One region of the Paenibacillus sp. HWE-109 genome, then DNA from elsewhere that is predicted to be linked to it. Evidence: a T-box and tRNA genes for the amino acid it is inferred to sense, from the RefSeq annotation. Region 1 holds a T-box; the other holds one or more tRNA genes.
The links. The T-box of region 1 lies ahead of LOZ80_RS01825 (valine--tRNA ligase). A T-box ahead of a tRNA ligase gene usually reads a tRNA of that ligase, here a tRNA-Val.

Region 1 (3,537 bases):
CACAAAGCCGAGCTAAACCACGTATCCAACACATCGTTATCTTGGTTCAGGTTGGTGCTTTGGCAATGCGAGCACGAGGTCGCATCTTCACGAGTTACTGTGATTTGACCACAGTCCGCACAGTGCCAAGCTGGGATGCGGTGTCCCCACCATAACTGACGGGAGATACACCAATCACGTACGTTTTCGATCCAATTCAAATAAATTTTCTCGAAGCGATCGGGAACAAAATTAACGCCATTGCCTGATTTCTGTGCATCAATGGCTTTCTCGGCAAGCGGCTGCATCTTCACAAACCATTGTGTCGATAGATACGGCTCGATAACCGCGCCGCTGCGCTCACTGTGACCAACTTGATGAACGTGTTCTTCAATTTTGATAAGAACGCCTTGCTCCTTCAGATCAGCAATGATTTGCTTGCGGCATTCAAAGCGATCTTGCCCTTGGTAAGGGCCTGCATTGGCATTCATCGTGCCGGTTTCATCCATGACGAGAATTTGCGGGAGATCATGACGTTTGCCTACTTCGAAATCGTTCGGATCATGCGCAGGCGTAATTTTAACCGCACCGCTTCCGAATTCTTTCTCTACATACTCATCGGCAATGATTGGAATCTCGCGATTTACAATCGGCAGCAGCAGGGTTTTACCGATAAGATGCTGATAGCGCTCATCTTTGGGATGTACAGCAACAGCGGTATCTCCGAGCATGGTTTCCGGTCTTGTCGTTGCCACGACGATAGAATCAGTTCCGTCAGCAGTTTTATAAGAAAGATGATAGAGGGCGCCTTGCACCTCTTTGTACTCTACTTCAATATCAGACAAGGCTGTGCGTGCAGCTGGATCCCAGTTAATAATATAATTGCCGCGATAGATTAGCCCTTTCTCATACAAGCTTACGAAGACTTCGCGTACCGCTTGGGAAAGTCCCTCATCCAGCGTAAACCGTTCCCTGGAATAATCGAGCGAGAAGCCCATTTTAGCCCACTGCTCACGAATCGTATTGGCGTACAGTTCTTTCCATTCCCATACTTTCTCCAGGAATTTCTCGCGGCCTAGATCATAACGCGTCTGGCCATCTTCACGAAGCTTCTGTTCCACTTTTGTTTGCGTCGCAATACCCGCATGGTCAGAACCCGGCAGCCATAGCGTGTCGAATCCTTGCATCCTCTTGGTACGCACCAGAATATCCTGCAAAGTGAAATCAAGCGCATGCCCGATATGCAGCATACCGGTAACATTCGGAGGCGGAATGACAATTGTATACGTTTCGGCATCCGGACGGTTGCCCGCTTTGAAAAACTCATTCTTAATCCAGTAATCATACCACTTGCGTTCAGCTTCTTTCGGATCATACGTTGTTGGCATTTGTAATTGCTCTTTGGTTTCGTTAGCTTCAGTCATCGGACTACCTCCATTACTAGGATCTCTGTTTATAGGCTTCGTGAGCCTGCAATTCATCGTAACCAGCTAAATTCAAACAAAAAAAGCCCTCCGCCCGCAAAGGACGAAAGGCTTGCGCTTCCGTGGTACCACCTTCATTCCGCGCAGCTTCAACAAAGGAAGCGCGTGGCTCTCAAACAGATAACGGCTGCGGCCGGCAAATGCTATTTCAACAATTCCGAATATACGGATGCTGCTGTCACATTTACAACTCCAGGGCGACTTCGTTCGGTTGCTTCCTATGGAACCTTTCAGCGCTACCAGTTCCACTCTCTGAAGGGCTTACCGCCTACTACTCCCTATCAACGTTTCCATTATTACTCAAAATGGTTTACATCATATGATAACCAACATTTGAAACAGAGTCAATATATCATTCCAGTATTACCGATTATCCATAAAATATGCTTCTTTTTTGCAAGATGTTACAGCATGCCAAAAGAGCCCCCAGCCGCGAAAAGCAGCCAGAGGCTCTTGCCTATGTATCTTGTTACTTACCGAGGTAGATAAATAACTTGACCAATGGAAATATCCTGATCGTTCAAACGATTCAAAAGTTGAAGCTCCCGCGGATTAAGCTCATAGCGCTTAGCAATCGACTCGAGCGTATCTTCCTTTTGAACAATACACAGCTTGAGCTTTCTGAATTCCTGGGAATTCGTGCTGCTGGAGAGGAACAGGCGACGCCATTCTACCGGATCTGCCCGCGACTCCTCAGCAAGCGCAGCCTCCGCCGCTTCCTCCGCTTTCCTTTTATCAGTGAGATAGGAGCCCGCCTTGGATAGTAGCGATTTGATGCCGTAGGGATTGAGGTCAGTCGCCTCATTGGCTTTCTTGCCAAATGCGACTTTAAGATCCTTCTTCTCTTCCGTAACAACCGTGTTTTCAGGATGGGGAGTCACCTTCAATTCTGTTTGTTCAATGTCAATGACCATCGTGCCCTCAGTATCATCATCTTGCGGCATCTCTTCCTGTACGAAAGGAGCTGCCGGATTCGCAGTTGGTGCTTCCGCTATCGGCCCTAAATCTTTAAATTCAGGAACAGGCTGCATAGCGGGCGGCTCTTGGTAGGTCTGCGCCGGAGCTGGCTGCGGCTCTTGGGCGTTCTGCACGGGCATAGGTACAGGTGCAGGCTCTGCAGGGGCTGGCTGCACGGGAGCAGGCGGCTCGTACCGCGGTATGCCAACTTCGTGCACGAAAGTAACCTCTTCATCCTCACGCCAGCTCTCCTGTGGAACAGAAACAATTTCGATCCCTTGGAGGGAAAGAACTCCAGTCACATTCAAGCTACGCGCGGACAACAGATCGATATCAAAGTTCTCAATCTCAACCTGAATATCTTCTACACGATGGATACGGTTCAGCGGCAATGTGATTTCGACTGGAATCAAGTGCTCGAGAGAACGAGGCGTTCCTCCATCCTCACCATTGTAATTGCCTGTGAGAAGTAAATTCCCCTTGAGGATGGCCTGATCATCCAACGTAAGTACTTGAATATGAGGAAGCAATTCAACATCGTTTAATTCTTGAATCCCCGCCAAATCCTCCTGCAAATGAACCCGCTCATAGATATCAAATCGTAAACCTGGTTGTTGTTCAGACACCGAATGAATCCTCCCTTCCATCAAACCCGGCAGCTTATCAGCATTCGGATTGTTTGGCCATATACTTGTTTGTCTCTAAAAGTATATGGATAGGAAGGGCCAGGCATGACTACATTTTTATGGGTTTGAGACTTTACTCAAGAGCAGTTTCATATCTTGCGGCAATGCCGCATGCACTTCGAGCTGTTTGCGGCTAATCGGATGCTCAAATAACAACCGTTCTCCATGGAGTGCCTGCCTGTGAAATAATCGCGATGAACCGCCATACAACGTATCCCCGACAAGCGGATGACCCAGATAACTGAGATGAACACGAATTTGATGCGTTCGGCCCGTTTCCAGCTCTAGCTCTACCAGAGCAGCTCTCTTCATTTGCTGAAGCACCCGGTAGTGGGTGACAGCCTGATCCCCGCCTGATGCCACCCTGCGCTTGCCTGCCAGATGGCGATCCTTGCCGATGGGTTCATCAATCGTTCCCTGTTTCGAGCCAA
Region 2 (3,537 bases), 1.2 Mb from region 1:
TCCTATTTTCCCCAGTATATAAAAGGACTCCTGACAACTGTACGTCAGCAGACAAAAAAAACTTACCCTTCGCTAAAATTCGCGAACTGGGTAAGTTTCATCCTCATAAAAACATATGTAATTATTCCGCTGTTGGTGGCGTGAATGAACGCAGTGCAAATTCAGCATCCAACATATAAAAAGCGTTGCTGTCTTTGTCGATACGCTTGAGTTTATTGATAATGCTGTCGAACATGGCTTCTTCCTCGACCTGCTCATCAATGAACCATTTGAGGAACTGCATCGTCGCATGCTCTCTATCATTAAGTGCCAAATCTGACAGATGGTAAATGCGTTTGGTTACCTCTTGCTCGTGGAGGTAGGCGTGCTCGAAAGCATCCAGAATGGATTTATATTCATTGACTGGAGTTTCCATACCAGCAAAGCTGACCTTTTTACCGCGGTCATTGATATATTTGAAAATCTTCATCGCATGGAACTTCTCTTCTTCCGCTTGCACTTTGAAAAAGTTGGAGAAGCCATCCAAGCTCTCCCCTGCACAGTAACCTGCAATCGCTAAATAGACGTGCGCCGAGTAAAATTCATAGTTCATTTGCTCGTTAAGAGCGCCAGTTAGTGTATCGTTTAACATTGATGCACACATCCCTTCTGTATGGTTAGCTTTTATTAATTCCCCATACATACAAGATTACCAGAACTCCGCATACAAATACAAACGGAAGTAACAATTTTAACAGATCTATATTCATGCCATCACGCTTTCAACTCTAGATTCAGCAATAATTTGCTTAATCTGAGCATAAAGTAAATCTGGCGAAGCCGCGCACAGCAATTCTTTTTTACCAATCATCGCGATACATTCTTTCTTGCAATGCTTGCAGTTGCCTAAGCAATCTTTCTTTTTCTGCTTGAGGTCAGGATACTCGTTTTTCAAGGATTTGAAAATTTGCTTGGACCCGAACTTCTCATTTCTACAGCAGTATTTAATCGTTTTCATCTCGATCACTCCCCGCCACTCACTTCAATCGCTACACTTGATATTAGTGATAATAATAATCAATGTCAACACTATTTTGTATGATTCGCAAAAAAAAGAGCTTTCCCTCATCCCTGTAAAAGGATAAAGGAAAACTCTTTGCGTGATGCGGTCAAGAGGACTCGAACCTCCACGGGGGGTTAGCCCACACGGACCTGAACCGTGCGCGTCTGCCAATTCCGCCATGACCGCATAAACAGAAAAACTTTGATCGATGATCAAAGAATGGTGAGTCATGTAGGATTCGAACCTACGACACCCTGATTAAAAGTCAGGTGCTCTACCAACTGAGCTAATGACTCATGCCATAAATAAAAAATGGCGGAGCTGACGGGATTCGAACCCGCGGTCTCCTGCGTGACAGGCAGGCATGTTGGGCCACTACACCACAGCTCCACACTATGTACAATATCTTCTGTAAGAAGATTGGTTGCGGGGGCAGGATTTGAACCTGCGGCCTTCGGGTTATGAGCCCGACGAGCTACCGGGCTGCTCCACCCCGCGTCATTAAGCATATAAATTTCATCGACCCCGTTAAAGGGATATATGGTGGAGGCTGACGGGATCGAACCGCCGACCCTCTGCTTGTAAGGCAGATGCTCTCCCAGCTGAGCTAAGCCTCCATGGGAAGTGTTGTACCGGCCCACGCAAAGTAATCGGAATATGCTTCGTCAGCAATACGTCACTTTGTGGGGATTAGTTGGTGACCCGTAGGGGACTCGAACCCCTGTTACCTCCGTGAAAGGGAGGTGTCTTAACCACTTGACCAACGGGCCTCGTAAAACAGGCTTCTCGGATGTATAAGCTAGATATGGCGGAGAGAGAGGGATTCGAACCCTCGAGACGCTTGTGACGTCTACACGATTTCCAATCGTGCTCCTTCGGCCAGCTCGGACACCTCTCCATGAAAAGCCTGGTATGTTATAAAAATGGCTCCCCGAACAGGACTCGAACCTGTGACAACTCGATTAACAGTCGAGTGCTCTACCAACTGAGCTATCAGGGAAAACTGCTTGGCAACGTTCTACTCTCCCAGAACCCTGCGGTTCAAGTACCATCGACGCTGGAGGGCTTAACGGTCGTGTTCGAGATGGGAACGCGTGGGTCCCCTCCGCCATCATCACCAAACAGTCAAAGCGTGGTTTGCGCCTTGAAAACTAGATACGAAACGTGCGTAAAGTTAGATATTCTTAGGATTTCTGGTTCCCAATCAAGTAGTCGGAATTAGCTACAAAGCTTATCTTCACTTGGTTGGGATTAGGTTAAGCCCTCGACCGATTAGTATTCGTCAGCTGCATACGTTGCCGCACTTCCACCTCGAACCTATCAACCTCGTCGTCTACAAGGGGTCTTACATACTGGGAAATCTCATCTTGAGGGGGGCTTCGCGCTTAGATGCTTTCAGCGCTTATCCCCTCCGTACATAGCTACCCAGCTATGCCTCTGGCGAGACAACTGGTACACCAGCGGTACGTCCATCCCGGTCCTCTCGTACTAAGGACAGCTCCTCTCAAATTTCCTACGCCCGCGACAGATAGGGACCGAACTGTCTCACGACGTTCTGAACCCAGCTCGCGTACCGCTTTAATGGGCGAACAGCCCAACCCTTGGGACCTACTTCAGCCCCAGGATGCGATGAGCCGACATCGAGGTGCCAAACCTCCCCGTCGATGTGGACTCTTGGGGGAGATAAGCCTGTTATCCCCAGGGTAGCTTTTATCCGTTGAGCGATGGCCCTTCCATTCGGTACCACCGGATCACTAAGTCCGACTTTCGTCCCTGCTCGACTTGTAGGTCTCGCAGTCAAGCTCCCTTATGCCTTTGCACTCTGCGAATGATTTCCAACCATTCTGAGGGAACCTTTAAACGCCTCCGTTACATTTTAGGAGGCGACCGCCCCAGTCAAACTGCCCACCTGACACTGTCCCCATACCGGATCACGGTACCAGGTTAGAACTCCGATACGATCAGGGTGGTATCCCAACGGCGCCTCCACCCAAGCTGGCGCTCAGGCTTCAAAGGCTCCCACCTATCCTGTACAGATCGTACCAAAGTCCAATATCAAGCTGCAGTAAAGCTCCATGGGGTCTTTCCGTCTTGTCGCGGGTAACCTGCATCTTCACAGGTATTAAAATTTCACCGGATCTCTCGTTGAGACAGCGCCCAAGTCGTTACGCCATTCGTGCGGGTCAGAATTTACCTGACAAGGAATTTCGCTACCTTAGGACCGTTATAGTTACGGCCGCCGTTTACTGGGGCTTCAATTCATAGCTTCGGGTTGCCCCTAACCACTCCTCTTAACCTTCCAGCACCGGGCAGGCGTCAGCCCGTATACTTCGCCTTGCGGCTTCGCACAGACCTGTGTTTTTGCTAAACAGTCGCTTGGGCCTTTTCACTGCGGCCCCCTCGGGCTATTCACCCTACCGAGGCACCCCTTCTCCCGAAGTTACGGGGTCATTTTGCCGAGTTCCTTAACGAGAGTTCTTCCGCGCGCCTTAGAA

Region 2: it encodes a tRNA-Val, which carries the amino acid that the T-box ahead of LOZ80_RS01825 (valine--tRNA ligase) is inferred to sense. The anticodon was not compared.

What each region holds. Positions count from the first base shown of each region.
Region 1 covers NZ_CP091881.1:405,551-409,087, reverse strand. The annotation lists gene LOZ80_RS01825 (valine--tRNA ligase) at 1-1,403, opposite strand, end outside; T-box leader at 1,500-1,757, opposite strand; gene LOZ80_RS01820 (LysM peptidoglycan-binding domain-containing protein) at 1,937-3,046, opposite strand; gene LOZ80_RS01815 (RluA family pseudouridine synthase) at 3,164-3,537, opposite strand, start outside.
Region 2 covers NZ_CP091881.1:8,294,443-8,297,979, reverse strand. The annotation lists gene LOZ80_RS35925 (ferritin) at 122-631, opposite strand; gene LOZ80_RS35920 (DUF1450 domain-containing protein) at 746-997, opposite strand; tRNA gene LOZ80_RS35915 (tRNA-Leu) at 1,144-1,228, opposite strand; tRNA gene LOZ80_RS35910 (tRNA-Lys) at 1,263-1,338, opposite strand; tRNA gene LOZ80_RS35905 (tRNA-Asp) at 1,356-1,432, opposite strand; tRNA gene LOZ80_RS35900 (tRNA-Met) at 1,464-1,540, opposite strand; tRNA gene LOZ80_RS35895 (tRNA-Val) at 1,584-1,659, opposite strand; tRNA gene LOZ80_RS35890 (tRNA-Glu) at 1,738-1,812, opposite strand; tRNA gene LOZ80_RS35885 (tRNA-Ser) at 1,849-1,940, opposite strand; tRNA gene LOZ80_RS35880 (tRNA-Asn) at 1,967-2,042, opposite strand; rRNA gene rrf (5S ribosomal RNA) at 2,048-2,164, opposite strand; rRNA gene LOZ80_RS35870 (23S ribosomal RNA) at 2,295-3,537, opposite strand, start outside.